Regions from separate parts of the Streptomyces spectabilis genome, predicted to be linked through region 1. Evidence: riboswitches for the same ligand, from Rfam matches in the RefSeq annotation. Region 1 holds a riboswitch; each other region holds the start of a gene.
The links. Region 1 has a riboswitch for cobalamin ahead of metE (5-methyltetrahydropteroyltriglutamate--homocysteine S-methyltransferase). Riboswitches for the same ligand answer to the same signal wherever they lie in the genome.
Positions count from the first base shown of each region.

Region 1 (7,311 bases):
AGATCGGCGGCGGTCAGGGTGCCCGAGTCGGTGGTGACGAGGCTGGCGAGCACCCGGGCGGGCATGCGCGGCACGCCGGTGTGCGTCATCAGCTCCGCGAACTGGGCCACGAAGTCGCGCACCACCCCGGCGTCGCGCCCGTGCCCGACGTCGGGCGGGGCGGCGGCCGGGGCCGTCGTCGTGGTCCTGCGGGCGCGGCGCGCGGTGGCGTGCTGGGCGTGTTCGGCGCGGTAGCGGCCGGGCCCGCCGTTGCGGGCCACTTCCCTGCTGATGGTCGACGTCGGTCTGCCGAGCCGCCGGGCGATCTCGGCATAGCCGAGCCCGTCGGCGAGTCCGTGCGCCACCTGTCGCCGGTCCTCGTGGGTCAGCCTGCCTCCTGGCACCGCGCCCCCGCCTTCCACTTGCGATCGCTCACCACCGGCCCGCGTTCTGCGCCACCGGCCCGGCCAGTATGCGTTGACCTTCAGCTCATTGCAACGGTTGATCACGAAGATTGCATTCACACCCATGTCGGTTGCAATGAATTCCCTTAAGGCCGCCTCCACTTGCCCATACACCCGCTGTTTTCGTTGATGACTTCGTAAACGCAACGTAGCTTTCGAGGTCTCCGAACTTCCTCAAGGCCACGGTGGACTGATGACGAATTCCAGCGAAGCCGACATCGTGCTCGATGTCGACGGGCTCCGCATGCGCTACGGCACGACCGATGTGCTGCGCGAGGTGACCTTCCGCGCCCGGCACGGCGAAGTGCTCGCCCTGCTCGGGCCGAACGGCGCGGGCAAGACGACCACGATCGAGATCCTGGAAGGCTTCCGGGCCCGCTCGGCGGGCCGGGTCCAGGTGCTCGGGCTGGATCCCGCGCACGGCGACGACCGGTGGCGGGCCCGCCTCGGCATCGTCCTGCAGTCGTGGCGCGACCACGGCAAGTGGCGCGTGCGCGAGCTGCTCACGCACCTCGGCGCACACTACGCCCCGTACGCCACGGCGGACATCCCCCGCCCCTGGAACACCGCGGAACTCCTCGCGGCCGTCGGCCTGACCGAGCAGGCGGAGCACAAGGCGAAGACGCTGTCCGGCGGCCAGCGGCGCCGCCTCGACGTGGCCATCGGCCTGGTCGGCCGCCCCGAACTGCTCTTCCTCGACGAGCCCACGGCCGGGCTCGACCCCCAGGCACGCCACGCGTTCCACGGCCTGGTCCGGCGCCTCGCCGCCGAGCGGCGCACCACCGTCCTGCTCACCACGCACGACCTCGCCGAGGCGGACAAGCTCGCCGACCGCATCCTGATCCTGGCGGGCGGCCGGATCGTCGCGGACGGCACCGCCGACGAGCTCGCGCGCCGCATCGTGGGCGAGGACGAGGTCCGCTGGACCCGCGCCGGGCGGCGGTTCACGCGGACCACCGCCGAATCGACGGCGTTCGTACGGACGTTGTTCCACGAACACGGCGAGGCGATCGGCGAACTGGAAGTGCGCCGGGCGTCCTTGGAGGACACGTACATAGCGCTGGTGCGGCGGCAGGAGGCCACGGTCCGATGAGCGCTCCTCCCTCCCGCGCGGCACGCCCGGCACGTGCGACCGGCACGGCACTGCGGGCCGGATGCGGCCGCGGCGCCATCGAGCTGCGGCAGTCCTTCACCAACGGCGGCGACCTGGTGTCCCATCTGCTGTGGCCGGTCCTGATGCTGATCACCCTGTTCTTCCTGCGGGAGCGGGAGTTCGGGTCGAGCGGCCTCGCCCTCGGCACCCTGGCGCTGCCCGGCATCCTCGGCATGAACGCGGCCATGGGCATGGTCAGCATGAGCCAGATCCTCACCGCCGAGCGCGAGGACGGCACGCTGCTGCGCGCCAGGGCCACGCCGAACGGCATGCGGAGCTATCTGACCGGCAAGGTCATCGCGGTGGCGGGCGGCCTGGTCGCCGATCTCGCGATCCTGCTGGTGCCCGCCATGTTCCTGATCGACGGGCTCGCCGCGGCCCGTCCGGGCGCCTGGCTGACGCTCGCCTGGGTGCTCGTACTCGGCCTGGTGGCGACCCTGCCGATCGGCGCGGTCCTCGGCTCGCTGTTCCCGAGCGCCCGCAGCCAGGGCCTGATCCAACTGCCGGTCATGGGCATGATCGCGATCTCCGGCATCTTCTACCCCGTCACCGCCCTGCCCGGCTGGCTCCAGGCCGTCGCCCAGGTCACGCCCGTCTACTGGCTCGGCCTCGGCATGCGCTCGGCGCTGCTGCCCGGCACGGCCGCCGAGGTGGAGATCGGCGACTCCTGGCGGCACTGGGAGACCGCCGGGGTCCTCGGGGCGTGGGCGGTGCTCGGACTGCTCGTGGCCCCGGTCGTGCTGCGGCGCATGGCGCGCCGCGAGTCCGGGTCGAGCGTGGCGGAGCGCCGCGAGAGGGCCCTGCGTCGCATCGGCTAGCCGGGCCGCCGCTCCACCCCTCGTACGAGGGACAGGACGCATCCACGCGCCTCGACTTGGGCAGCCATGTCGGCGCTCCACCCGCGCCCGGGCGGAGCCCTCCGCCAGCAGAAAGAGACCTCATGCGCCGACGCCTGACCGCAGCCCTCCTCCTCGGCCTGGCCCTGACCGGCATCTCCACCGTCACCGCGGCGGCCGCCGGCCCCGCCCCGACGGCCCGGCACGCCCCGGCGAACCCGTCCCCGCTGCTCCCCGCGCCCGAGTCGCTGATCACCGAGGGCATCTCCATCGAGGGCCCGCTGATCAACAACCTCGGCCTGCCGATTCTCTTCTGAGCGGCTGCTCCGGCCACCGCGTACGGCCCGCCGACGACCGGCGGGCCGTACGCGTGCGAGCAGGGCCTTCCGGATCCTGGACGGCACTGTTCTGCGGGGGCATCACCCCGTAGGGTGTCCGCAGCAGCTGGTTCGCCCCACCCGCCAGGTGGGAGCGTCGTAAGAGGGAACCCGGTGAGAATCCGGGACTGCCCCGCAGCGGTGAGCGGGAACGACCGCCGTCACACGCACTGGGCCCGACCGGGCCTGGGAAGCGACGGCTAGTAGGTGTCCTCCATGAGGACGTGCCCGCGAGTCCGAAGACCTGCCAACTGCCCGTGCGCGGACCACTCCGCGCGCGGAAATCCCGGTGACCTCGAGGGCGGGTCGGCGTACACACCAGACGGACGACCGCGCTGTGCCGCGCGAGGTCGGCTCCGTCCGGTTCGTCATCCCTTCGCGCTCTCGTCCCCTCGCCGGGACGTCATGGATTCATCTCGCGAAGGAGATCCACGTGACCAGCAAGTCCGCAGCCGCGGCAGCACGGGCCACCGTGTACGGCTACCCCCGTCAGGGCGCCAACCGAGAGCTGAAGAAGGCGATCGAGGGCTACTGGAAGGGCCGCGTCACCGCCGACGCCCTCCGTGCCACCGCCACCGAGCTGCGCGCCGCCAACTGGCGGCAGCTCGCCGACGCCGGCGTCCACGAGATCCCGACCGGCGACTTCTCGTACTACGACCACGTTCTCGACACCAGCGTGATGGTCGGCGCGATCCCCGCGCGCCACCGGGCCGCCGTCGCGGCCGACGCCCTCGACGGCTACTTCGCCATGGCGCGCGGCACCCAGGACGTCGCGCCGCTGGAGATGACCAAGTGGTTCGACACCAACTATCACTACCTCGTGCCCGAGTTGGGGCCTGACACCGTCTTCACCGCGAGCTCCGCCAAGCAGGTCGCCGAGCTCAAGGAGGCCCAGGCGCTCGGCCTCACCGCGCGCCCGGTCCTGGTCGGTCCCGTGACCTATCTGCTGCTGGCCAAGCCCGCCCCCGGCGTGCCCGCCGACTTCGAGCCGCTGACCCTCCTGGACCGGCTCCTGCCCGTGTACGCCGAGGTCCTCGCCGATCTGCGCGCCGCCGGTGCCGCGTGGGTACAGCTCGACGAGCCCGCCCTGGTCCAGGACCGCACCCCGGCCGAACTCAACGCCGCCGCCCGCGCCTACCGCGACCTCGGCGCCCTCACCGACCGGCCCAAGCTGCTGGTCGCCTCCTACTTCGACCGGCTCGGCGACGCCCTGCCCGTCCTGGCGAAGGCCCCGGTCGACGGCCTGGCCCTGGACTTCACCGACGCCGCCGCGGCCAACCTCGACGCGCTGGCCGCGGCGGGCGGCCTGCCCGGCAAGCGCCTGGTCGCGGGCGTCGTCAACGGCCGCAACATCTGGATCAACGACTTCGAGAAGTCCCTGACCACCCTGGGCACGCTGCTCGGCCTGGCCGACCGCGTCGACGTGGCCGCCTCCTGCTCCCTCCTGCACGTCCCCATCGACGCCGCGGCCGAGCGGGACATCGACCCGCAGATCCTGCGCTGGCTGGCCTTCGCCCAGCAGAAGACCACCGAGATCGTCACCCTCGCCAAGGGCCTGTCCCAGGGCACCGACACCATCGCCGCCGAACTCGCGGCCAACCGGGCCGATCTGGCCTCCCGCGCCGGATCGGCCATCACCCACGACCCGGCCGTACGGGCCCGCGCCGCCGCGGTCACCGACGCCGACGGCCGCCGCTCGCAGCCGTACGCCGAGCGCGCCGCCGCCCAGCGCTCCCACCTCAAGCTGCCGCTCCTGCCCACGACCACCATCGGCTCGTTCCCGCAGACCGCCGAACTGCGCGCGGCCCGCGCCGACCTGCGCACGGGCCGGATCGACACCGCCGGGTACGAACAGCGCATCGAGAACGAGATCCGTGAGGTCATCTCCTTCCAGGAGAAGACCGGGATCGACGTCCTGGTGCACGGCGAGCCCGAGCGCAACGACATGGTCCAGTACTTCGCCGAGCAGCTCACCGGCTACCTCGCCACCCAGCACGGCTGGGTCCAGTCCTACGGCACCCGCTACGTACGCCCGCCGGTCCTCGCCGGTGACATCTCCCGCCCCGAGCCGATGACCGTGCGCTGGACCGCGTACGCCAACTCCCTCACCGACCGGCCGGTCAAGGGCATGCTCACCGGCCCGGTGACGATGCTCGCGTGGTCGTTCGTCCGCGACGACCAGCCCCTCGGCGACACCGCGCGACAGGTGGCACTCGCCCTGCGGGACGAGGTCAACGACCTGGAAGCGGCAGGCACATCGGTGATCCAGGTCGACGAACCCGCACTGCGCGAGACACTGCCCCTGCGCGCCACCGACCACGCCGCGTACCTTGAGTGGGCGACGGAGTCCTTCCGGCTCACCACCAGCGGCGTACGCCCTGAAACCCAGATCCACACCCACATGTGCTACGCCGAGTTCGGCGACATCGTCCAGGCCATCGACGACCTCGACGCCGACGTCATCAGCCTGGAAGCGGCCCGCTCCCACATGCAGGTCGCCCGCGAGCTCGCCGCACACGGCTACCCGCGCGAGGCGGGGCCCGGCGTGTACGACATCCACTCACCGCGCGTCCCGGGCGCCGAAGAAGCCGCCGCCCTGCTGCGCACCGGCCTTGAGGCCATCCCCGCCGAACGGCTGTGGGTCAACCCCGACTGCGGCCTGAAGACCCGCGGCTGGCCGGAGACCCAGGCGTCCCTGGAGAACCTGGTCGCCGCCGCCCGCACGGTCCGGGGTGAACTGCCCACCTCCTGACCGCAGATACGCCGTGGGCCGGGGCGCCGCGAGCGCCCCGGCCCTGGTCCCTGCCCGGCATCTTCACCAGCCGGTGAGCAGCAGATGGTTGACGGCCAGGGCGAGGGCCGCCTGGGCCGTGAGCCAGAGGCGGCGGCCTCGTTCGGGAAGCAGTGCCGTCGCCGTGAGCAGGAGCACGGCGAACGGCAGCCAGATGCGTTCGGTCTCCGCCTTGCTCATGCCCGAGGCGTCCGCGACCGCCACCGCCAGGAGGGCCGCGAGGGCGAGGCCCGCGACCCGGTCCGCCGCCGTGGACGCCCCGGCGCGCCAGCGGCGCACCGCACCCGGTGAGGAGCCCGCCGCCCGTCGCACCCCGGCCACCGTCGCGAGCCCCGCGATCAGCACCGTGCAGGCCGGATTGACCCAGATCCAGTACCAGTAGGGCCGCACCCCGCCCGCGCCCTGGTAGTAGCGCTCCACCAACAGGTGGTACGCCTCCCACCAGTTGAAGCCGAACGCGGTGAACACCGCGGGGACGACGAGCGCGCCCGCCACGAAGTACGGCAGCGGGCGGACCGTCCTGGCGAGGACGAGGACGCCCGCCGCGATCACCGCGAAGAGCGTGAGACCGTACGACAGATAGCAGAGCAGGCCGTACAGGAGACCCGCCGCGCAGGCGGCGAGGGCCGGGCGGCGGACCGTACGCGTCGCGGCGAGCGCGAGCAGCGCCGTCAGCCAGGCGGCGACGGCCGCGAAGTAGCCGTCGGCCGACGTGCCCATCCACACGGCGGCGGGAGCGAGCACGAGGAACGGCGCCGCCCGGCGCGCGCTCGCCTCGTCCCCGAGGGCCTTCAGCGTGATCAGTACGGCGATGACGGCCGTACTGCCCGCTGTGATGACGAAGGCGCCCGCCCATCCGCCGCCGCCCAGACCGATCCGGTCGAGCAGGACGAAGGTGAGCGGGGCGGCGGGCGGGTGGCCCGCGGTGTGCGCGGGCCAGTGGTACGCGCCCGGCTCCCCGAGCAGGATGTACTGGGTGTAGTCCCGCAGCGTCGCGGGGATGTCCGCGAAGCGGTCGACGACCTGGAGGTACTCGTACTTCGTGGTGAGCCGCACGGCCACGCCCCGGTGCCAGCCGTCCACCAGCGCGAGCGACCAGATCCACGCCGTCGACGCCGCCCACGCCGCGGCGAGCAGCGCCCGCCAGGGCAGCCGTGCCGCGAGCACCGGGCCGTGGGCGACGACCGCGACGGCGACGGCGAGTGCCGCCGGAGTGCCGGGGCCGACGTGCGGGTCCCAGACGGCGTACAGCGGCGGCCAGTTGACGTGCAGGCTGCCGTCGGAGCCCTCGACGGCCCGCCCGACCACGACGGCGGCGGTGACGAGGAGTGCGGCGAGTCCGGCGGCGAGCAGATCGCGGCGCGGGCCTGAGGTGCGTCGTTCGGGGTGGTTCACGCTGGCACGCTAGGCGGCCGGGGGCGCGTGCGGACCGCTGTGCCGCCCTCTGTCACGGAACCGTCAGATCCTCCGCCGCCCCCGGTGCGCCGCGGCCGGGCCCGCCGGAATCCGTCAGCGTTTCGTCATGCGTCGCGGCCGCCGTCGGGCCGCCCGCCGGTCTTACGGTCGACGCGAGGCGACGGACCCGCGTCGCGCCGACCAGCGAGGACATGCCATGGGCAAGCCACAGGGGCCGCCGGCCGCCGACACCGCACGCTCCGCGGCGGCTCGCGGACCGACCGGCCTGTGGCGCAGCCCGCTGCGCGGTCCCTGG
Region 1 is NZ_CP023690.1:9,058,891-9,066,201, reverse strand. It holds partial or broken gene CP982_RS38520 (GbsR/MarR family transcriptional regulator) at 1-383, opposite strand, end outside; gene CP982_RS38515 (ABC transporter ATP-binding protein) at 637-1,536, shown strand; gene CP982_RS38510 (ABC transporter permease) at 1,533-2,414, shown strand; gene CP982_RS38505 (hypothetical protein) at 2,537-2,749, shown strand; cobalamin riboswitch at 2,874-3,063, shown strand; gene metE (5-methyltetrahydropteroyltriglutamate--homocysteine S-methyltransferase) at 3,243-5,561, shown strand; gene CP982_RS38495 (hypothetical protein) at 5,625-6,995, opposite strand; gene CP982_RS38490 (molybdopterin-dependent oxidoreductase) at 7,213-7,311, shown strand, end outside.

Region 2 (7,311 bases), 6.1 Mb from region 1:
CGCCATGCGCCGCCCGGACCTGCCGGGCGCGGACGGCCCCGCCAACCTCGCCGCCGCGCTCGCGGTCGCCGCCGACCCGCGCTGCCGGGGCCTCGGCGTCCTCGTGGTCCTCGCCGACGAGATCCACGCGGCGCGGCACGCGCGCAAGGCGCACACGACGTCGCTCACCACCTTCGCCTCGCCCGGCGCGGGCCCGCTCGGCCGCGTGGTGGAGGGCGTGCCGCGGATCCTGCTGCGCCCCCAGGAGCCCACCGTGGAGCGCCCGTTGCGGCTGCGGAACGCGGCCCGCGTGGCCCTGTTGACCCTCGCCATCGGCGACGGCGGAGAGCTGCTCGAAGCGGTGGACGACGGCTTCGACGGCCTGGTCGTGGCGGCCTTCGGCGCGGGCCACGCCCCCCAGTGGCTGGTCGAACCGCTCGCGGCCCGCGCCGCCCGGATGCCCGTCGTCCTCGCCTCGCGCACCGGCGCGGGCCCGCTCCTCAGCGAGACCTACCGCGGCCCCGGCTCGGAGGCCGACCTGCTGTCCCGCGGCCTGATCTCCGCGGGCTCCCTCGACGCCCCCAAGGCCCGCCTCCTGCTGCACGCCCTCCTGGCGGACGGCGCGGACCGCCGTGCCGTCGAGGCGGCGTTCCACCGCCTGGACGGGAGCGGCGCCTAGCCGAGCTGCTCCGGCGTCACCGTCAGCCACCCCTTGTCCGCCGTCACGGGCTGCCCCAACTCCTTCTGCCGCGCCGCGTTCTTCCGCTTCATGGCATCGAGCTGCTTCATGTAGCTGTCCTTGCGGTTGACCCACACGCGCACGCCCCCATGCCGTACGTCCGCCGAGTGGAAGAGCATCGGCCCGTCGCTCACCGGCGTGTCCCCGGCCACGAGGACGGGCTTCTTCCACTCGTCGATGTACGTGGAGATCGCCGCGGGCTTGCCCTGGTACCAGGTCAGCGGCGCCCACAGGTTCGGCGTCAGCTCGTAACGGGCGAGCCGCGCGCGGTCCTTCGGCCCGAAACGGCCCTCGGCGATCTCCTTGCGGGCGCTGGTGACGCGGCCGGTCCTCGGGTCCTTCAACTGGAGGCCGACGCCGATGACGTTCTGCGGCTTCACCCCGTACCCGTACTTCGGGTCGGCGAGCACCATCCGCACCAGGTCCTCGCTCGCGGCGCTCACGACGTACACCTCGATCCCGTGCGCGCGCAGCGACTTGTACAGCTCCCGCATGCCGGGGGAGAACTCGGGGCGGTGGACCTCGGTCCGCGTCACCTTCCCGTCCTCGTAGTACGTCGCCGGGATCGGCTTGTCGTACGCGAGCAGCTCGTCGACGTACCCCTTGAGGGTCTTCAGGGTGAAGCCGGAGAAGATCTGCGCGGCCCACGGGTAGCAGACCTGGTCGTCGACCTCGCACAGGCGGTTGTAGTAGCTGTAGAGGCTCTCCTTGTGCGTGGCCGTGTCCTTGAAGGGGATGACCTTCAGCGAGGGGTCCATCGACTTCCGGGTCAGGACGCCCTTCATCTCCAGGAACGGAAGCAGCGCCTCCTCCAGGTCGTTGCGGTACGTCGTGTTGTCCGCGTCGAAGACGGCGTACGCGCCCTTGTGCTCGTTCGCGGCGATGACCTTGCCGAGCCGCGCGGCCACCGGCTCGGGCCAGTGCTCGAGCCCGGCGGCGGCGCGGCCCCCCGCGCCCGCCTGGCTCGCGTCGGCCGTGCCCGCCCCCGGCCACAGCGCGCCGCCCGCGAACACCGCCGCCGCGACCGCTCCCGCGAGGCCGAAGGCCGCCCGCCTGCCCCTGCCCCGTGCTCCGCCTCGTGCTCGTCCAGCCATGGTGGTCCGTTCCTCGGAAGTGATGCGCCGCCCGGTGCGGAGCGGCGGGCCATGCTACGAGCGCGCGCGGGCGATTCCCATGATCGATGTCACCGTGCGTGGCGGGCATGGGACACGGGGGAGCGGGTAGCCGCAGGGGCACGCGCGGGGCGTGCCCGGTCCCGCACCCGGTCCCGTGCCCGACCCCGCACCCGGTCCCGTACGCGGTCACAATGGACGCATGGACACCGCCCTCCGCGAGTTCGTCCGCGCCCCGCTCCCGCCGGAGCAGGGCGGCAAGGTCGTGTCCGCCGTGGGCTACCGCACGAGCGGCGAGCGGCCGGGCCTGCACCGCGGCCTGCCGTCCCCGTATCTGACGCTGATCTTCTCGCTCGACGGGCCCGTCGTCAGCGGCCGCACCGCGGAGCAGGCCACCGGGCCCGACGCCGTGCGCACCGACATCGTCGTGGGCGGCCTGCACCAGAGCCCGGCGTACGTCGTGCAGCCCGAGCACCAGGCGGGCATCCAGCTCGCCGTGCACCCCCTCGCGGCCCGCTCGCTCCTCGGCCTGCCGGCCGCCGAACTGACCGGCGTGCTCGTCACCGACGGCACGGACGTCCTCGGCCGGATCGCCGCCGACGTCCGCGAGCGGCTGTGCGCGGCCGACGGCTGGGACGAGCGGTTCGCCTGCCTCAACGCCTATCTGGCGGGCCGCGCCGCCGACGCCGGGCGCCTCGGCCCGGTGCGCCCCGAGGTCGCCGAGGCCTGGGCCTGGCTCGCCCGGCACCGGGGCGCGGGCACCCTGCGGGGCCTGGCCGCGCACGTCGCGCTCAGCGAGCGCCGCCTCTCGGCCCTGTTCCGCGCCGAGACCGGGGTGACGCCCAAGCAGGCCGCCCGCCTGATGCGGTTCCAGCACGCGAAGGCGCGGATGGTGCGCGCGGTCGTCGCGGGCGCGCCCGCCGACCTCGCCCGCGTCGCCGCCGACTGCGGCTACTACGACCACTCCCACCTGGTGCGCGACTTCCGCCAGTACACGGGAGCGAGCCCGAGCGCCTGGCTGGCCGAGGAGTGCCGGAATATCCAAGCCGGGGGACACCGCGACGGCCAAGACTGAGAGGCATGAACACCACCGAAGCGGTACAGAGCACCCAGACCACCCCGAACCTCCGCGCCCCCGACGTCTGGCCCACCTTCCAGGCCCACGACGCCCCCGCGCTCATCGACTTCCTCGTCACCACCGTCGGCTTCCTGCGCACCGCCGTCTACGAGGACGGCGGCCGCGTCGCCCACGCCCAGCTCGACTGGCCCGAGGGCGGCGCCGTCATGCTCGGCTCGTACGACCCGGAGTCGGCCGCGTGGTGCCTGCAGCCGGGCACGTTCGGCGCGTACGTCGTCACGGACCACGTCGACGCCCTCCACCGCCGCCTCAAGGAGGCGGGCGTGAAGATCATCCGCGAGATCGAGGACCAGCCGTACGGCAGCCGCGAGTTCGCCGTGGAGGATCCGGAGGGCAACAAGTGGTCCTTCGGTACGTACCGTGGCGAACCGCGCCCCGAGCAGGGGTGGGATCCGGCCGGGTGATAGCTTGCGCACGCCAGTCGCGCCCGCACCCGGGCCAGGGAATCCGGTGGGAAACCGGAACTGACGCGCAGCGGTGAGGGGGACGGGCGGGACCAGCGGCCACTGGATGTCACGGACATCCGGGAAGGCGGCCCCGCCCGGACGAACCCGAGTCCGAAGACCTGCTGGCACCGCCGACCGCGCGCCGGGCGGCGGGGTTTCGCAGACCAGGCTCCGCGCATGAGCCATGAGACCCGGGAAGAACCTGTGCCCCCTCTTGCCCCTCTTGCCCCTCTTGCCCCTCGCGCTCTCCGCGCGGCCGCCCGTCCCCGCACCGCCGCCCGCGGTGCCCGCACCGCTCCCGGGGCGCGCCTGACCGCGCTGCTCGCGGCGGGCGGCCTCCTCCTGCTCACCGCCTGCGGCGGCGGCTCGGCCGAGCGGCGGGACGCGGGGGCCAAGGCCGCGGGCTACCCGGTGACGGTCACGTCCTGCGGCAAGAAGGCCGAGGTCACGGCCCCGCCCGAGCGGGCGGTCTCCCTCGACCAGGGCTCCACGGAGATCCTGCTCTCCCTCGGCCTCGCCGACCGCATGGTCGGCACCGGCACCTGGACCGACCCGATCCTGCCCGGACTGGAGAAGCAGAACGCGAAGGTCGAGCGCCTCGCCGACCGCTACCCGTCCCTGGAGAAGGTCCTCTCCAAGGAGCCGGACTTCGTCAGCGCCTCGTTCCTCTACACCGTCGGCAAGGGCGGCGTCGCCGACCGCGCCAAGTTCACCGAGCTGGGCGTCCCCGTCTACGTCTCGCCCAGCGACTGCGCGGGCAAGGACAACGGCGGCGACGGCGACGGCACCCGCACCAAGACGCTCACCATGGACACCGTCTACGGCGAGATCCGCGACCTGGCCCGGGTCTTCCACGTGGAGCGGCGCGGCGAGCGCCTCGTCGCGGACCTCAAGTCCCGCGTCACGAAGGCCAAGCGCACCCTCAAGTCGTCCGACGCGTCCGTCCTGTACTGGTTCTCCGACTCCAAGGCGCCCTACATCGCGGGCTGCTGCGGCGCGCCCGGCGTCATCACCCGCACGCTCGGCGTCCGCAACGCCTTCGCCGACACGCGCGCCGAGTGGCCCCAGGTCAACTGGGAGACCGTGGCCGACCGCGACCCGGACGTCCTCGTCATCGGCGACCTCACCCGCAAGGCCCAGTCGGCCGAGAGCGCCCGGGAGAAGATCAAGTTCCTGGAGTCCAACCCGGTCACCAAGAACCTCACGGCCGTGAAGAAGAAGCGGTACGTACTGCTCAGCGGCCAGGCCCTGAACCCCACGATCCGCACGGTCGACGGCATCGAACAAGTCGCGGCGGGGCTGCGCGAGTTCGGCCTGGCCCGGTGAGCACGGCCGCGCGCGAGCGGGCCCGCGGCGGGTGGCGCCCGGCGCGCGGTGCCTGGCGCACGGCGCTGCTGTGGGCGGCGGGCCTGGTGGCGCTTCCGCTCTCGGTGGCCGTCGCCGTCACCATCGGCCCGGCCGACATCTCCGTACCGGACGTCTGGGCCGCGGTGGCCGCCCACCTCGGCTGGGGCGGGGCCGAACTCACCCCGCTGCGCGACGGCATCGTCTGGAACCTGCGCATGCCGCGCACCCTGCTCGCGGGCGTGTGCGGGGCGGGCCTCGCGGTGTGCGGCGCGGTCCTCCAGTCGCTCCTGCGCAATCCGCTGGCCGACCCGTTCGTCCTCGGCGTGTCCTCCGGGGCGTCCACGGGCGCGGTGGCGGTGGTGGTCCTCGGGGTCGGCGGGGGAGCGCTTTCGGTCTCGGGCGGGGCCTTCGTCGGCGCCCTGTGCGCGTTCGGCCTCGTGCTGCTCCTCAGCCAGGCCCTGGGCGCCACGACGGACCGCGTGGTCCTGTCCGGCGTCGCGGCCATGCAGCTCTTCTCGTCCCTCACCTCCTTCGTCATCCTGACGGCGGCGGACGCGGAGACGACCCGTGGCGTCCTGTTCTGGCTGCTCGGCTCGTTGAGCGGCGCGGACTGGACGGACGTGGCGGTCTGCGCGACGGTCCTGGCCGTTGCCCTGGCGGTCTGTCTGTCCCAGGCGCACACGCTCGACGCGTTCGCCTTCGGCCAGGACGCGGCGGCGGCCCTGGGCGTGCACGTCATCCGGGTCCGGCTGCTCCTGCTGTGCACCACGGCCCTGCTCACGGCGGCCCTGGTCAGCGCCGCGGGGGCGATCGGCTTCGTCGGCCTGACCCTGCCCCACGCGGCCCGCCTGCTCGTCGGCCCGCGCCACGCCCGGCTCCTGCCGGTGACCGCCCTGACCGGCGCGGTCTTCCTCATCTGGGTGGACACCCTGGCCCGTACGCTCCTGGACCCCCAGGAGGTCCCGGTCGGCGTGGTCACGTCCCTGATCGGCGTGCCCGCGTTCGTGGCGGTCCTGTACCGCACGAGGAGGGCCGGATGAGCGCGACGGGGCTTCCAGCCGGGCCTTGGGCGGGTGCGGGCCGGGCCTTCGGCGCGACGGGCGCCGAACGGGTCTCCCGGGCCACGGGCGGCCGTCTCCTCGCCCCGCGCGCCGGTCTCCCGGGCCTTGATGGCTCCGGCAGGTTCACGCTCCCGGGTCTTCTGGCGGGCGTGTCGTTTCGGGTCAGGGGGGTCGGGTGACGGGGGCGGCGGAGGTTTCGGGTGTGGCGGTGGGTGTGGGTCTGAGTGCGGAGCGGGTGTCGCGGGTTGCGGGTGGTCGTCTCATCGTGGACGGTGTCACGCTCGCCCCGCGTCCGGGCGCGGTGGTCGGTCTGCTGGGGCCCAACGGCTCCGGCAAGTCCACGCTCCTGCGCCTCCTGGCGGGCGTCCTGGCCCCGGCCTCCGGCGTCGTCACCCTCGACGGCGAGCCGCTGCGCGACCTGGGCCGCCGCGCGGTGGCCCGCCGCCTCGCCCTGGTGGAGCAGCAGGCGGACACCCAGGTCGACCTGACGGTGCGGGACGTCGTGCGCCTGGGCCGCGTCCCGCACCGCCGCGCCTGGGTGCCGTCGACGGCCGACGACGAGCGGGTCGTCACCGAGGCCCTGGCCCGCACGGGCCTGTCCGACCGCGCGGACCAGCCCTGGCACACCCTCTCCGGCGGCGAACGCCAGCGCTCCCACATCGCCAGGGCCCTGGCCCAGTCCCCGCGTGAACTCCTCCTCGACGAGCCCACCAACCACCTGGACATCCACCACCAGTTGGACCTCCTCACCCTGGTGGCGACCCTCCCCGTCACCACGGTGATCGCCCTGCACGACCTCAACCTCGCGGCGATGTTCTGCGACGAGATCCTGGTCCTGAAGGAGGGCAGGGCGCACGCGCACGGCACCCCGGCGCAGGTCATCACCGAGCCCCTCATCGCGGAGGTCTACGGCGTCCGGGCCCGGGTGACCCCGCCCGCCACCCCGCTCGACCACCCGACCGTCACCTTCCTGCGGCCGTCGGACCCGCGGCCCGCACTCCCCGGATGACCAGGCCACCCGACGACGAGGTCCCCCTCGACACGCTCATGCGCCTCCGCGCGATCTGCGGCCGCCTCCCCGACGCGTACGAGGAGCGGGCCTGGACCGGCACCCGCTGGCGCGTACGGGCCCGCACCTTCGCCCACGTCTACGTCACCGACCCCGCGCGCCCCGCCGCCACCCACGCCCACGCGGCCGCGCCCACCACGACCCTCACCTTCCGGGCCCGGGGCGAGGAGTTCGAGGCCCTGACGCACGCGGGCCCGCCCTTCTTCCGGATGGGCTGGGGCGCGAACGTCGTCGGCATGCACCTGGACGAGGCCGCCACGGACTGGACGGAGGTCGCCGAACTCCTCGTGGAGAGCTACCGCGCCCTGGCCCCCAAGAAGCTCGCGGCACTCCTCGACGATGACGAACAGGGCTGGACAGCCACGCCCCTGTCGTAACAGAATCAGTTTCGACAGAAGAGCCGAACGGCGGGAGGGCCCA
Region 2 is NZ_CP023690.1:2,962,733-2,970,043, reverse strand. It holds gene CP982_RS12845 (asparaginase) at 1-658, shown strand, start outside; gene CP982_RS12840 (haloacid dehalogenase-like hydrolase) at 655-1,812, opposite strand; gene CP982_RS12835 (AraC family transcriptional regulator) at 2,033-2,905, shown strand; gene CP982_RS12830 (VOC family protein) at 2,911-3,372, shown strand; cobalamin riboswitch at 3,370-3,555, shown strand; gene CP982_RS12825 (ABC transporter substrate-binding protein) at 3,592-4,740, shown strand; gene CP982_RS12820 (FecCD family ABC transporter permease) at 4,737-5,801, shown strand; gene CP982_RS12815 (ABC transporter ATP-binding protein) at 6,025-6,831, shown strand; gene CP982_RS12810 (MmcQ/YjbR family DNA-binding protein) at 6,828-7,268, shown strand; gene CP982_RS12805 (Rrf2 family transcriptional regulator) at 7,311-7,311, shown strand, end outside.
Region 2: linked by a shared signal. The riboswitch ahead of CP982_RS12825 (ABC transporter substrate-binding protein) and the one ahead of metE (5-methyltetrahydropteroyltriglutamate--homocysteine S-methyltransferase) in region 1 are both predicted to bind cobalamin.

Region 3 (7,311 bases), 220 kb from region 1:
CAGCTTGATCTCGGGCTGGCCGAACACCGCGGTGTCGGAGGCGAGCAGGACGTCGCAGAGCATGGCGAGTTCGCAGCCGCCGCCGAGGGCGTAGCCGGACACGGCGGCGACCGTCGGCGTGCGCAGCTGGGCGAGCCGGTCCCACGCCGTGAACCAGTCGCTGAGGTACATGTCCATGTACCCGTGCGGGCGCATCTCCTTGATGTCGGCGCCCGCGGCGAAGGCCCTGGCGGACCCGGTCAGGACGATGCAGCCGATGTCCGGGGACCGGTCGAGCTCCTCCGCCGCCGCGACGACCTCCCGCATGACCTGGAGGTTGAGGGCGTTGAGCGCCTTGGGCCGGTTGAGGGTGAGCAGGGCGGTGCGCGGGGCGGCGGCCCGGTCGACGAGGATGGTCTCGTAGGCGTCGGTGCGGGTCTCGGCGGGGTCACTCATGCGCCTGTCCTTCCGGATTCCTGAGGGGCTCGTTCCTGAGGGTCTCGACGATCCCGGAGAAGTCCTGTTCGGCTCCGGGCCCTTGGGCGAAGCCCCGGTACATCTCCGCGGCGCGCAGGCCGAGTTCGGCGCGCACCTCGCCCGCGCGGATAGCGGCGGCGGCGAGGCCCAGGTCCTTGGCCATCAGGGGGGCGGCGAAGCCGGGGCGGTAGTCGCGGTTGGCGGGCGAGCCGGGGACCGGGCCCGGCACGGGGCAGTTGGTGGTGAGCGCCCAGCACTGGCCGGACGCCGTGGACGCCACGTCGTACAGGGCCTGGTGGGACAGGCCGAGGCTCTCGCCGAGGACGAAGGCCTCGCTCACGGCGATCATCGAGATGCCGAGGATCATGTTGTTGCAGATCTTCGCGGCCTGCCCGGCGCCCGCGGGCCCGCAGTGCACGGTCTTCTTGCCCATCGCGGACAGCAGCGGCTCGGCTCGGGCGACGTCCGTGTCGGCGCCGCCGGCCATGAAGGTGAGCGTGCCCGCTTCCGCGCCCATGACGCCGCCGGAGACCGGGGCGTCGACGGCGGCGTGCCCCGCGGCGGCGGCCGCCGCGTGCGCGGCGCGGGCGTCGGCTACGTCGATCGTGGAGCAGTCCACGAACAGCGTGCCGGGGCGGGCCGCGGCGAGCAGGCCCTCCTCCTCGTAGAGGGCGAGGACGTGACGGCCCGCGGGGAGCATGGTGAGGACGACGTCCGCGTCCGCCGCGGCGGCCACCGCCGAGGGGGCGGCCTCGACCCCCGCGGCGACGGCGGCGTCGAGCGCCCGAGGCACCAGGTCGTGGCCCACGACGCGGTGTCCGGCCCGGACGAGGTTGGCGGCCATCGGACCGCCCATGTGGCCGAGGCCCACGAAGGCGACGACGCCGCACGGCCGGTCCTGTGCGCTGGGGTTCACCACGGTTCCTCCTGTGCCGGGCCGCCGGCGCCGAGCGCGAGGTCGCGCGCGCCGAGCGGCAGGAAGTAGCGGTCCACGTCGGCGCCGGTGACGTCGGCGAGCGCGGCCGGGGACCAGCGCGGGGCGCGGTCCTTGTCGATGACCTGGGCGCGGATGCCCTCCACCAGGTCGGCGGAGCCGAGGGCCGCGCAGGAGACGCGGTACTCCTGCTCCAGGACCCGCTCCAGGGGGCCGAGCCGCCGGGCCTCGCGCAGCGCCCTGAGGGTGACCTTGAGGGCGGTGGGCGACTTCCCGAGCAGGGTCTCGGCGGCCTCCTTCGCGGCCGGGGAGCCGTGCGCCTGGAGCCGGTCGACGATCTCCTCGACGGTCGCGGCCGGGTAGCAGGCGTCGATCCACTCCCGCTGCCCGGCGAGCGATCCGGCCGGTGCCTCGGTCACGTACCGGGCGAGGACGTCGCGCACCGGCTCTGCCGCGAGGTCCGCGACGAGGCGCGGCAGGTCGGCGGCCGGGACGAAGTGGTCGGCGAGTCCGCACGTCAGCGCGTCCCGCGCGCCCACCGGCTCGCCGGTGAGGGCCAGGTGGGTGCCGAGTTCGCCGGGCGCGAGACCGAGCAGGTAGGTGCCGCCGACGTCGGGGACGAAGCCGATGCCGGTCTCGGGCATGGCGATCCGGGAGCGCTCGGTGACGACGCGGACGCTGCCGTGCGCGGAGACCCCGACGCCGCCGCCCATCACGATGCCGTCCATCACGGCGACGTACGGCTTGGGGTAGCGGGCGATGCGGGCGTTCAGGCGGTACTCGTCGCGCCAGAAGTCCGCCGACGCGCCGCCGCCGGTGCGCGCGTCCTCGTGGATCTGCCGGATGTCGCCGCCCGCGCACAGGCCGCGTTCGCCCGCGCCGGTGAGGACGACGGTCTCGACGGCCGGGTCCGCCGCCCAGGCGGTCAGCGCCTCGTCGACGGCGCGGACCATGGCGTGGGTGAGGGCGTTCAGGGCGCGCGGCCGGTTGAGGGTGATGTGGCCGGCGCGCCCCTCGGTGCGGATCAGGACGGGCTCCTCGGTCATCGCAGCGCTCCCGTGAGGCCGCGGGCCACGATCAGACGCATGATCTCGTTGGTTCCTTCCAGGATGCGGTGGACGCGCAGGTCGCGGACGAGCTTCTCGATGCCGTACTCCGTCAGATAGCCGTAGCCGCCGTGGAGTTGGAGGGCGCGGTCGGCGACGGAGTGGCCGGTGTCGGTGGCGAACCGCTTGGCCATGGCGCACAGCTGCGGTGCCTGCGGGTCGCGCTGGTCGAGGGCCTGCGCGGCCTGCCGGACCAGGGCGCGGGCCGCCGCGAGCTCGGTCGCCATGTCGGCGAGCTCGAAGCGCAGCGCCTGGGCGTCGAGCAGCGGGGCCCCGAACGCCTCCCGGTCCGCGAGGTGGACGAGGCTGCGGTCGAGGGCGCTGCGGGCACCGCCGAGGGAGCAGGCGGCGATGCCGAGGCGGCCGCCGTTCAGGGCGTTCATGGCGATGCGGAAGCCGTCGCCCTCGGCGCCGAGCAGCCGGTCGGCGGGCACGCGCACGCCGTCGAGGACGACCTGCCGGGTGGGCTGCGCGTTCCAGCCCATCTTCTTCTCGTTCGCGCCGAAGGACAGGCCGGGGTCGTCGCGTTCGACGACGAACGCGGACACGCCCTCGGATCCGCCGCCGCCGGTGCGGGCCATCACCACGTACACGTGGGAGGCGCCCGCGCCGGAGATGAACTGCTTGACGCCGGTGAGGACGTACGCGTCGCCGTCGCGCTCGGCGCGGGTGCTCAGGGCGGCCGCGTCGGAGCCCGCGCCCGGCTCGGTGAGGCAGTAGCTGCCGAGCCGGTCCATGGAGGTCAGCGGCCCCAGCCAGCGGGCGCGCTGGGCCCGGTCGCCGTAGTGGTCGATCATCCAGGCGACCATGTTGTGGATGGACAGATAGCCGGCGACGGAGGGGCAGCCGGAGGCGAGCGCCTCGAAGACGAGGACGCCGTCGGACCGGGTGAGGCCCGAGCCGCCCGCGGCCTCGTCGACGTACACGCCGCCGAGCCCGAGGTCCGCGGCCTTGCGCAGCACGTCGACCGGGAAGTGCTTCTCCTGGTCCCAGGTGACGGCGTGGGGGGCGAGGTGTTCCTCGGCGAAGTCGAGGGTGGTCTCGACGAGCGCGAGCTGGTCCGCGGTGAGCAAGGTGGTGGTCGTGGCGGCGGTGGGGGTCGCGGTCTTCATCGGGCCGCTCACGCCGTCGTCGGGATCGTGAAGCTCGCGCCGTCCTTCGCCCCCGAGGGCCAGCGCGAGGTGACGGTCTTGGTGCGGGTGTAGAAGCGGATGGCGTCCGGGCCGTGCTGGTTGAGGTCGCCGAATCCGGAGCGCTTCCAGCCGCCGAAGGTGTGGTACGCGACGGGGACCGGGATGGGCACGTTGACGCCGACCATGCCGGTGTCCACGCGCCGGGTGAAGTCGCGGGCCGTCCCGCCGTCGCGGGTGAAGAGCGCGACGCCGTTGCCGTAGGGGTGCTCGGTGGGCAGCCGCAGCGCCTCTTCGTAGTCGGCTGCCCGTACGACGGACAGGACGGGGCCGAAGATCTCCTCCTGGTAGATCCGCATGTCCGGGGTGACGCGGTCGAAGAGGGACGCGCCCGCGAAGAACCCGCGCTCGTGGCCGGGCAGGGTGAAGTCGCGCCCGTCGACGACGAGTTCGGCGCCCTCCTCGACGCCGAGGTCGACGTAGGAGCGGACGCGGTCGACGGCGTCGCGGCCGACCAGCGGCCCGAAGTCGGCCTCGGGGTCGTCGGAGCGGCCGATGCGCAGGGCTCCGACGCGCGCCTTGATGCGAGCGACGAGGGCGTCGGCGGTGGCCTCGCCGACCGGGACCGCCACGGAGATCGCCATGCAGCGCTCGCCCGCGGAGCCGTAGCCCGCGCCGATCAGCGCGTCGACGGCCTGGTCGAGGTCCGCGTCCGGCATCACGATCAGGTGGTTCTTGGCGCCGCCGAAGCACTGGGCGCGCTTGCCGTGGGCGGCGGCGGTGGCGTACACGTGCGCGGCGATCGGCGTGGAGCCGACGAAGCCGAGCGCCTTGACGCGCGGGTCTTCCAGGAGCGTGTCGACGGACTCCTTGCCGCCGTTGAGGACGTTCAGGACGCCGGGCGGCAGGCCCGCTTCGAGGAACAGCTCGGCGAGGCGCAGCGGTACGGACGGGGCGCGCTCGGACGGCTTGAGAATGAAGGCGTTGCCGCACGCCAGCGCGGGTGCGGCCTTCCAGAGCGGGATCATCGCGGGGAAGTTGAAGGGCGTGATCCCGGCGACGACGCCGAGGGGGCGGCGCAGCGAGTGCACGTCGATGCCGGTCCCGGCGTTGTCGGTGAACTCGCCCTTGAGCAGGTGCGGGATGCCCGCGGCGAACTCCACGACCTCCAGGCCGCGCTGGAGGTCGCCGTGCGCGTCGGCGACGGTCTTGCCGTGCTCGGCCGACAACAGGCGGGCCAGGGAGTCGCGTTCGCCCTCGACGAGCTGGAGGAACCGGAGCAGGACGCGGGCGCGGCGCTGCGGGTTCCACTCGCCCCAGGCGGGCTGCGCCTCGGCGGCGTTCGCGATCGCCGCCTCGGTGTCCGCGCGGTGCGCGAGGGGGACGCGCGCCTGGACGTCGCCGGTGTTGGGGTCGTACACGTCGGCGTGCTTTCCCGAGGTTCCCGGGGTGTGCTCGCCGCCGACGAGATGGGTCAGTTCACGGACCATGGGGGCCTGCTTCTTTCGTCAGGTGTGGTCCGGGGACGGCAGGGCCGGGCCGCGCGCCTCCGCGGGCACGCGGAACGGCCTTCAGACAGCGGGGGTCACCGCTCGCAGGTCCGGAATTCCAGGGTCGCGGGTGCGCACCGGGGCCATGCGTGTCTGCTCCATCCTCGTGGACAACACGGAACACCCCACGGCCGGTATCCTGACTCCCGGATCAGCGCGCGCTCCCCCGCCTTCCCAACGGACTTCTCCGTCAGTGGCGTTCGAACCTCCACGGGAACGCGCTCCCCGGTCACAGTGGCGGGACCGTGCCGGATTCACACCGGCTTCCCTGCACCGCGGGCCTTGGTCACGACGATATACTTGGACGTCCTAGTAAGTCCACAGAGGCCAACCCCTGCCCCACCCCTGTCGCCCCCTCGGCGGCCGCCGTGTCCCCGCACGGCGGCCGCCCGTCACCCGGCCGCTAGGCGCCGAGTTCCTCGCGTACGACGCCGGGGAGCCCGGCCACCGCGGCCGCGAGCCGCTCCCGGTCCGCTCCGCCGCCCTGCGCCACCTCGTCCGAGCCGCCGCCGCGTCCGCCGAGCAGCCGCTTGACCAGGGCGGAGGCCGACAGACCCGCTGTCCTTGCCGCTTCGTTCACGGCCACGGCGAGGACCGGCTTGGCGCCGGAGAGAGTCACGGCGGCCACGCCGGGGCGCTCGGCGCGCAGCCGTCCGCGCACTTCGACGGCCAGGGCCCGCGCGGCGCCCGCGTCGCCGTCCGTCGTCGCGGTGGCCACGTACGCGCCCGCCACCTCGACGGCCTGCCCGGCGAGTTCGGCGGCGCGGGCGGCACGGGCCGACTGCCGAAGGCGCTCGTTCTCCCGGTCCGCGGCCTTGAGCCGGTCGAGCAACGCGGCGACCCGGTCGGGGAGTTCGGCGCGCGGCGCCTGCACCTGCTCGGCGATCCGGGCGACCAGGTCGCGCTCGCGCGCGAGATAGCCGAAGCCCTCGACGCCGACCGCGGCCTCCAGGCGCCGCATGCCCGCGCCCACCGACGACTCGGCGGTCAGGGCGACCACGCCGACCTGGGACGCGTGCTCGACGTGGGTGCCGCCGCACAGCTCGCGCGACCAGGCACCGCCGATCTCGACCACCCGGACCCGCTCGCCGTACGTCTCGTCGAACAGCGCCAGCGCGCCGAGCTCCTTGGCCTCGGGCAGCGTCATCCAGCGCACGCCGACGGGCAGGTCGCGGCGGAGCGCCCGGTTGGCGGCCTCCTCGACCTCGCTGCGGACGGTGGCGGAGAGGCCCCCGCGCCAGGGGAAGTCGAGCCGCAGATAGCCGGGGCGGTTGTAGGAGCCGGACTGCAGGGCGGTCGGGCCGAGGATCTCGCGCAGGGCGGCGTGCAGCACGTGGGTGCCCGAGTGGGCCTGGCGCGCACCGAGCCGCCACTCGGGGTCGACGGCGGCGTGCACGCGACCGCCGACGGCCAACTCACCTGCGGTGACCCTGATCTGATGGGCCACCAGGCCGGGCAGCGGCCGCTGCACATCGAGCACATCGGCTTCGAGGGACGCACCGGAGAGCCGTCCGGCGTCGCTGTCCTGCCCACCGGACTCGGCGTAGAACGGCGTGCGGTCGAGGACGGCGGTGACGATCTCGCCGGCGCGGGCGAGGGGCACGGGGCCGGCCGGGCCCATGAGCGCGAGGACGCGGGAGTCCGTCGCCAGGGTGTCCCAGGCACGCCAGTCGGTCGGCCCGTGCTCGTCGAGGACGGCGCGCAGGGCCGAGGTGTCGATTGCGGACCCGGACTTGCGGGCGCGGGCGTCGGCGCGGGCCCGCTCGCGCTGCTCGCGCATGAGGGCCGTGAAGCCCTCGCGGTCGACCTCGACGCCCTGCTCGGCGGCCATCTCCAGGGTGAGGTCGATGGGAAAGCCGTAGGTGTCGTGCAGCAGGAAGGCCTTGGCGCCGGGCAGTTGGCGGCCGCCGTCGGCCTTGACCCGGGTGACGGCGGTGTCCAGGACCGTGGTGCCCTGCTTGAGGGTGGCGCGGAAGGCGTCCTCCTCGCCCTGGGCCTGGTCGGCGATGCGCGCGTAGGCGTCGGCGACCTCGGGGTAGCTCGGCGCCATCCGGTCGCGGGCGACGGCCAGCAGGTCCGCGAGGGCCGGGTCGCCGTGGCCGAGCTGGCGCATGGAGCGCACGGCGCGGCGCAGG
Region 3 is NZ_CP023690.1:8,836,119-8,843,429, reverse strand. It holds gene CP982_RS37490 (enoyl-CoA hydratase) at 1-435, opposite strand, end outside; gene mmsB (3-hydroxyisobutyrate dehydrogenase) at 428-1,375, opposite strand; gene CP982_RS37480 (enoyl-CoA hydratase/isomerase family protein) at 1,369-2,436, opposite strand; gene CP982_RS37475 (acyl-CoA dehydrogenase family protein) at 2,433-3,608, opposite strand; gene CP982_RS37470 (CoA-acylating methylmalonate-semialdehyde dehydrogenase) at 3,617-5,116, opposite strand; cobalamin riboswitch at 5,289-5,469, opposite strand; gene alaS (alanine--tRNA ligase) at 5,580-7,311, opposite strand, start outside.
Region 3: linked by a shared signal. The riboswitch ahead of CP982_RS37470 (CoA-acylating methylmalonate-semialdehyde dehydrogenase) and the one ahead of metE (5-methyltetrahydropteroyltriglutamate--homocysteine S-methyltransferase) in region 1 are both predicted to bind cobalamin.

Region 4 (7,311 bases), 480 kb from region 1:
CGGAGCCGTTGCGGCCCATGAGGGCGGTGACCTCGCCGCCCGCGAGATCCAGGTCGAGTTCGCGTACGGCGACGGTGTCGCCGTACGCGACGGTCACCCGCCGCGCGGACAGGGCGGGTTGCCCCTGGGTCGCGGGCACGGCGGCCGGGGCGCGGCCGGTGAGCCGGGTGCGCAGTTCGGCGGCCTTGCGGCGGGCGTCGCGCACCGAGAGGGGCAGCGGCTCCCATCCGGCGAGCCGCCCCAGGCGGACGACGGGCGGCGCGACGTCGCTGTCGCGCATCAGCTCCGCCGGGTCGCCCTCGCGGACGCGGCCGTCCCCGGTCAGGTGCACGAGCCGGTCGGCGTACTGCAGGACGCGTTCCACGCGGTGCTCCGCGACCAGGACGGTGGTGCCGAGGTCGTGGACGAGCCGGGTGAGGGCGGCGAGCACGTCCTCGGCGGCGGTGGGGTCGAGCGCGGAGGTGGGCTCGTCCAGGACCAGGACCTGGGGGTGCGCGGTGAGCACGGAGCCGATAGCGACGCGCTGCTGCTGGCCGCCGGAGAGGGTGCGCAGCGCGCGCCTGCGCAGCTCGGCGATGCCGAGGAGGTCGAGGGTCTCCTCGACGCGCTTGCGCATGACGGCGGCGGGGATCGCCAGCTGCTCCATGCCGTACGCGAGTTCCTCCTCGACGGTGTCGGTCACGAAGGAGGCGAGGGGGTCCTGGCCGACGACGCCGACGACGTGGGCGAACTCCTGCGGCGGCGCGTCGGCCGTGCTGAGGCCGTCGACGCTGACGCGGCCCTGGAGATGGCCGCCGGTGAAGTGCGGCACGAGGCCGTTGACGGCACCCAGCAGGGTCGACTTGCCGACTCCTGTCCGCCCGGTGACCAGGCACAGCTCGCCCTCGCCGACGGTCAGGTCGACCTCGCGCAGGGCGGGCTCGGGAGCGTCCGCGTAGGTGAAGGTGACGTGCTCGAAGCGGATCACGCGGCGGCCTCCCGGGGCCGGGGGGCGGCGCGCGGCGGCGTGGGCGCGAGCCAGGCGGGCAGGACCCCGGCAAGAGCGGCGAGCGCGGGAAGCGCGGTCACTTCGGGCCAGGCGAGGGGCGAGAGGGAGGGGTAGAGGGAGGCCGCGTCCGTGCGGGAGACGACGTACATCAGCACGCCCGCGGCGAGGCCGGACGCGGCCACGGACCACTCGGCGGCGCGCCACGGGTCGGGCCGGTAGATGCTGCGCCTGACGCGGCGCCCGCCGAGCACGAACCCGGCCACGGCCAGGGCGAGTCCGGCGAGCAGCAGCGGCGTGCCCAGGTAGGGCGGCGTGCTCGCGCCCATCGCGCCGTACAGGCCGCCGCACACGCCGAGCAACCCGGCGATGACCAGGGCGCCGGTGAAAAGGCGGGTGCGCGGGGCGGTGCGCCCGGTGTGGCCGTAGCCGTGCGAGGCCATCGCGGCGGCGAGGGCCAGGGAGCGGTTCATGGCGTCCTCGAGGACGGGGATGACGATGCCGCGCAGTGCGCCGATGCCGCGGTAGCCCTTCTTGACCGTGCCGCCGCGCAGCAGCCGGGCCCTGCGCACCCGCTGCACGCTCTCGACGAGCTGCGGCGCCACGGTGAGCGTGACGACGACGGAGGTGCCGATCTCGTAGAGCGCGCCGGGCAGCGCCTTGAGCATGCGCTTGGGGTTGGCGAGGGCGTTGGCCGCGCCGACGCACACCACCATGGTGGCGAGCCGCAGTCCGTCGTACAGGCCGCCGAGGAGCTGCTCGGCGGCGACGGGTCCGAACAGGCGGATCCCCGCGGCCCATTGGGGCAGCGGGATCTCCGGCAGTGTGAACAGGACGGTGTCGCCCTGGCCGCCGCCGAAGACGACGCGGAAGACGACGCGCATCACGACGATGAACGCGCCGAGGGTCAGATACATCCGGAACGCGAGCGCCCAGGGCGCGTCGTCGCGCCGCTGGGCGACCACGAAGCCGACCGCTGCCAGGATCAGGACGAGCAGCACGGGGTTGGCGGTGCGGCTCGCGGCGGCGGCCATGCCGAGCGCCCACAGCCACCACGCCCCCGGGTGGACCGACCGGGCGAGTCCGGTCACGGGGCACCGCCCGAGGCGCGGCCGCGGCGGCGCCAGGCCGTCACTCCCCCGGCGACGGCGAGGGCCACGGCGGCGGCCGCGCCGACGACCGTGCCGGTGGGCACCCCGTCGTCCTTGGCCGCCGACACGGTCCGCTTGTCCTCGCCGCCGGTCCAGTCGGCGGCCTCGCTCGGCGCGGGCGCGGGGCCGGAACTCATGGAGGGCGACGGCTTCGCGCTCTTCTCGCCGTCCTTCTTGCTGTCCTTCTTGCTGTCCTTCTTGGCCTTCTTCGGGTCCTTGGCCTTCTTGTCCTCGGCGCCCTTCCCGCCGTCCTTCTCGCCCTGGTGGCCGGGCGGCAGCGCTAGGCCGCCGCCGTCGGCGGGTGGCCGGGCGCCGTCGCTGTCGCGGGGGCCGCCTCCGGCGGGCGGGGCGCCCCGGTCGGAGGTGTCGGGCGTGGTGCCGCGGTCCGGTGCTCCGCCGCCGGGCTTGCCGCCGCCGGTGTGTCCGCCGCCCGTGTGCCCGCCGCCGCCCGCTCCGCCGCCGCTGCCGGGGGCCGCGGGACGCCGGGGCGCCACGCGCGGCGCCGGGGCCTCGCCCTGGTCGCGGTCGAGGGAGAAGGACCAGCCTTCGAAGCTGCCCTTGGGCGGGGTGCGGTACGTCGCCCCGTACTGGCTGTAGGTCCAGCGGCCGCCGTTGGAGGCGTGCCAGTACGACCAGTAGGCCTTGGCGGGCGGGGTGTCGAGGCAGGACTCGCGGTCGGCGCCCGGCTTGCCCTCCAGACGGCAGATGAAGGACTCGCCCCAGCGGTTGGTGCCGGCGACCTGGATGCCCGCGTCCTTGAGCGCGGCGAGGCCGGTCCGCTGGGAGCCGACGGCGCACCGCACGAGGGTGGTCCCGCCGAGTTCCCGGAAGTCCACGACGACGGTGACGCCCTCGCCGTTCCTGCAGAAGCCCGCGTGGCCGCGGCCGGTGTCCACCGCGGCGGCGGGCGCGGCCGGGACGGGCCCGACGCCGAGTACGGCCGACGCGAGCAACAGCCCGAGCGCGGCGGCGAACGCGCGTATCGCGCCGGCCATGTCGAGGTGCCCTTCGGTTGGGGTCCGCACGGGACCCCGCACCACGGTCGCCGGTGCCGCACGAAAAACCCCTGACGCGCGTTCCAGAAGGAAGCGGCAGGGGGCCGTAGGAGCCGGTGACGGGCTCTGGGCTCCACGCTGCAGACCATGACAGTGAGAAGCAGTGCACGTACGGCGGCGGGCAGCCCGACTCGCGGTCACGCCTGAGGCGTGCCGCACACGGTTGCAGGTCAGTGCCGGACTCTCACCGGCTTTCCCCAGTCGCGTACGCATTCAGTTGTCTGTGTGTGCCCTCAGCTGCACTTTTCCTTCACAGCCGAAGCACACGCATCGTAGGCCCGCCCCCACGGGCCGCGCCAGGCCGGTGAGTTGTGACGTCGGCCACCGAATGGCCTGATCCTTATGGAGGGTGACATTCCCTCAGCGATCACTCGAACGGCACATGCGGAAACGATCCGCCAGGTGAGGCCTCCCGCGTTCCGCCGTCCGGCGCGGGGCACCGCGGCGATCCTCGGGCCGACGTGGTTCCCTCTCGACTTAGGAGTCCTCTGGTGCGTATCCGTCGCAAGGTGATCGGTGCCCTCGGTTCGGCCGCGCTCGCGCTGACGTCGTTCGGGGTGGTGACCGCCTCCGCGAGCCCGGCGGCCGCCGACCCGTGCGGGTTCTACGAGACGAGCTCCGACGCCTACTACCAGCACTGCACGTCGGACGGCTCCCGCGTGGTGATCCAGGTCAGGGTCGCCCTGGCCCCGGACTACGAGCGGTGTGTCGCCCCCGGCAAGACCTGGCTGGGCTCCGCCGACAAGATCCAGGGCGCCCACTACGTCGGTCGCACCTGCTGACACCGGCCACGGGCGGGGCGGCTCACCAGGGGGCGCCCCGCCCCCGGCGGCGCGGGAGTCAGCCCCAGAGCGCCCGCGCGAGCGCCGCGCCGGTGACCGCGGCACCGAGCCCCGCCACCACGCTCGCCACCGCGCTGGCCGCGGCGAGGAACCGCGTGCCGGTCTCGGCCAGGCGCAGCGTCTCGTACGAGAAGGTGGAGTACGTGGTCAGCGCCCCGCACAGGCCGGTGCCGACGAGCAGCTGGACGGAGTCCGACGCGGCGCCGTAGGTGACGGCCCCGGTGACGACGCCCAGGATCAGACAGCCGACGACGTTGACCGTGAAGGTGCCCCAGGGGAAGGCGGAGTCGTGGCGGCCCTGGACGGCACGGTCCGTCAGATAGCGCAGGGGCGCGCCGACGGCGGCTCCGGTGAGCACGAGCAGCCAGTTCATCGCGGCCTCCGGGAGAGCACGCGACGGGTCGTCGCCGCCGCCGTCCACACCGCGGCGAGGGCCACCAGCGGGGTCAGGGCCAGATACGCGAGCGCGGTGCGGGCGTGACCGTCCCCGATCAGCCGCTGGATGTCGACGGCGTACGTGGAGAACGTGGTGAAGCCGCCGAGGACGCCCGTGCCGAAGAAGGGCCGCACCAGGCGGTGGGCGCTCCACACCTGGGTGACGAGCACCATGAACGCGCCGATCACCGCGCAGCCGAGCGCGTTCACCACCAGCGTGGTCCAGGGGAAGGCGGCCGTCGCGGTGGGCCAGAGGAGCGCGGCGCCGTAGCGGGCCCCGGCGCCCGCGGCGCCGCCCGCCGCCACCGCGGCGAGCACCGGTGCCTGGCCGTGGTCCCGCCCCCGGCCCCGGCTCCCGGCGGGTGCCGGGACGTCGAGGTCCGGATCGATGGGTTCGGGCTCGGCGGTCCGGTCGCGCGGTGCTGTCATCGGGTGTGCGTCTCCCACTCGTGCGCCGCCCGGGTGCGGGCGCGCGTCCTCACAAGCAGGGACCGTTGGCGGTGCCGTCACCGCGGTTGGGGTACGGCGGGCCCCACCGCCGTACGGCCGTCGCCCGCGTCACGGGTCCGGCCGCACCGCCCAGGATAGTCGGCACCGGGCGGACCGGCCGCTCGGCGGCCCGGCGGCCGTACGCGGGCCGGGACCGGTCAGCGCCGCAGCTTGACCCGCGAGAGCGCCGCCACGCCGAGCGCGGCGAGCCCGATCTGGATGAGCCACTCCGCCCAGTCGACGCCCTCGGTGTCGGCGACGTCCAGGCCCTCGGCGACGGCGGTGCCGACGAGGGCCGCGATGATGCCGACGACGATGGTCCACAGGACGCCGATGCGCTGCCGCCCGGGGACGACGAGCCGCCCCAGGATCCCGATGACGGCGCCGATCACGATCGCACTGATGAGCCCTGAGATCTCCATAGCTCCGCTTTCCCTCGGCAGAAGTCCCTTGCGCCTCACCGGGTTCCCGGCAACGCGCCCGGCAGTCGTGACGGCGGGCCGGTCGTGGCCGGGCGGCGTCGTGGACGTTTCCGCCCCGGTTGTCAGGGCACCCGCGAGCATGCGGGTCCCGCTGCCCATGGAGTGGGGCAGCCGTGCGGCCCCTCGGGCTCCTGGCACGAGGCCGCCGGGTCCCTGGGCGCGGGCCCGTACCCCGCGCCCAAGGCTCCTCACTCCCCGTGGCTTCCCAGCCGCAGCTGCGGGTCCCCCGGCGGTTCCCCGGCAAACCCGGATCCGCCGGTCACCTCCCACCGATCACCCACGGCGAAACGAGGGCACCATGGCCACAGTCGAAACGGCGATCCTTGTGCTGGACAGCGGCGAGCCCGAGCAGCTGGCCGCGTTCTACGCCGGGCTCCTGGGCGAGGAAGTGGCGTACAACCCCCAGGCCGACCGGTTCGAGACCGCGGGCGCGTCCGGTACCCGCCTGGGCTTCCGGCGCGACGCGGGCTTCGCGCCGCCGAGCTGGCCGCGCCCGGACGACGCCCACCAGACGCATCTGGAACTGCTCGTCGCCGAGGGTGACATGGACGCGGCGGAGCGCGCGGCCATCACGGGCGGCGCCCGGCCGGTGGACACCCAGCGGGGCGGCACCCACGAGGTGCGGCTCTACTCCGACCCGGCCGGGCACACGTTCGCGCTGCGCACCCACTGACGCGCTCCGGGCACGCGCCGCGTTCCGGGTACGCGCCGCTTTCCCGGGTACCCGGCGCGCATGACGACGCAGAACGGAATCCACGCACTGGCCGCGCCGGGCGGCGCCCCGCTCGCGGCCTCGCCCTCCACGAGCGCCTTCCTCGCCTTCGGGCTCGGCCTGCTCATCGTCGCGGCGCTGACGTGGGCCGTCTGGCTCGGCATCCGGGTGCGCAGGAGGGAGCCGGACCGGCCGCGCCCCGAGGAGCAGCCCCGGCTCCCGGACGAAGGGCCGGTCCGCGAGGTGCAGGAGCGGCGTGAGCCCGACGAGGTCCCGCGGGACGGCGGGCGCCTGACGCCCCACCAGCTGAAGGGCGGGGGCACCATCGGCAGCCGCCCGAGCGACGACCAGGGGCCCACCTGAGGCGCGCCGCCGGGCGTCCGGCTGCAACCCCCTCGCAACCTCCCGCCGTGTTGACTGGCCGGGCCGTGCCACCACGGCCCGGCGACCGCGACCCGGAGGAGGCCGACCGGCCATGGCTGACACCCCGCGCGTGGAGCTGACACCCGCCGCCGCAGACCTGCTGCGGCGGCTGCGGTCGGCCCACGGCCCGCTGATGTTCCATCAGTCCGGCGGCTGCTGCGACGGCAGCGCGCCCATGTGCTACCCGGAGGGGGAGTTCCGCACGGGTGACTCCGACGTCCTCCTCGCGTCGCTCACCGTGGACGGCGTGGCGGAGCCGGTACGGTTCTGGATGTCCAAGAGCCAGTACGAGGTGTGGAGTCACACCCGTCTCATCGTCGACGTCGTCGAGGGGCGCGGCAGCGGCTTCTCGCTGGAGGCCCCCGAGGGCGTCCGTTTCCTCATCCGTTCGCGGCTCGTGGGCACGTAGTCATCCGCGCCGTCACCGCCGTATGGTGAACTCCCCTGACTGCTGGGACAGTTGGACGGCCCAGCCGACCCGAGGGGGATCCGTGACACGACGCGGGCAAGGCAGCGGACGGTTCAGAGCGGTGCGCGGCGCGCTCGCCGCGCTGACGGCGCTCGGCACCCTGGCCGGTGCCGCCCTCCTCGGGGCGGCACCGGCCAGCGGTGTTCCGGGGGCCGCGCCCGCGGCCACCGAGATCGCGCCGGGCGTGGAGTACCGGGACTACGACATCCCGACGCCGCGCGGCACCGCGCACGCACACGTTCTGGACGTCGACCTGCGCCATCCGCGC
Region 4 is NZ_CP023690.1:8,576,301-8,583,611, reverse strand. It holds gene CP982_RS36560 (ABC transporter ATP-binding protein) at 1-967, opposite strand, end outside; gene CP982_RS36555 (CbiQ family ECF transporter T component) at 964-2,076, opposite strand; gene CP982_RS36550 (hypothetical protein) at 2,073-3,131, opposite strand; cobalamin riboswitch at 3,291-3,441, opposite strand; gene CP982_RS36545 (DUF6355 family natural product biosynthesis protein) at 3,701-3,973, shown strand; gene crcB (fluoride efflux transporter CrcB) at 4,032-4,406, opposite strand; gene CP982_RS36535 (fluoride efflux transporter FluC) at 4,403-4,897, opposite strand; gene CP982_RS36530 (GlsB/YeaQ/YmgE family stress response membrane protein) at 5,116-5,379, opposite strand; gene CP982_RS36525 (VOC family protein) at 5,738-6,112, shown strand; gene CP982_RS36520 (DUF6479 family protein) at 6,173-6,514, shown strand; gene CP982_RS36515 (DUF779 domain-containing protein) at 6,627-6,983, shown strand; gene CP982_RS36510 (phosphodiester glycosidase family protein) at 7,066-7,311, shown strand, end outside.
Region 4: linked by a shared signal. The riboswitch ahead of CP982_RS36550 (hypothetical protein) and the one ahead of metE (5-methyltetrahydropteroyltriglutamate--homocysteine S-methyltransferase) in region 1 are both predicted to bind cobalamin.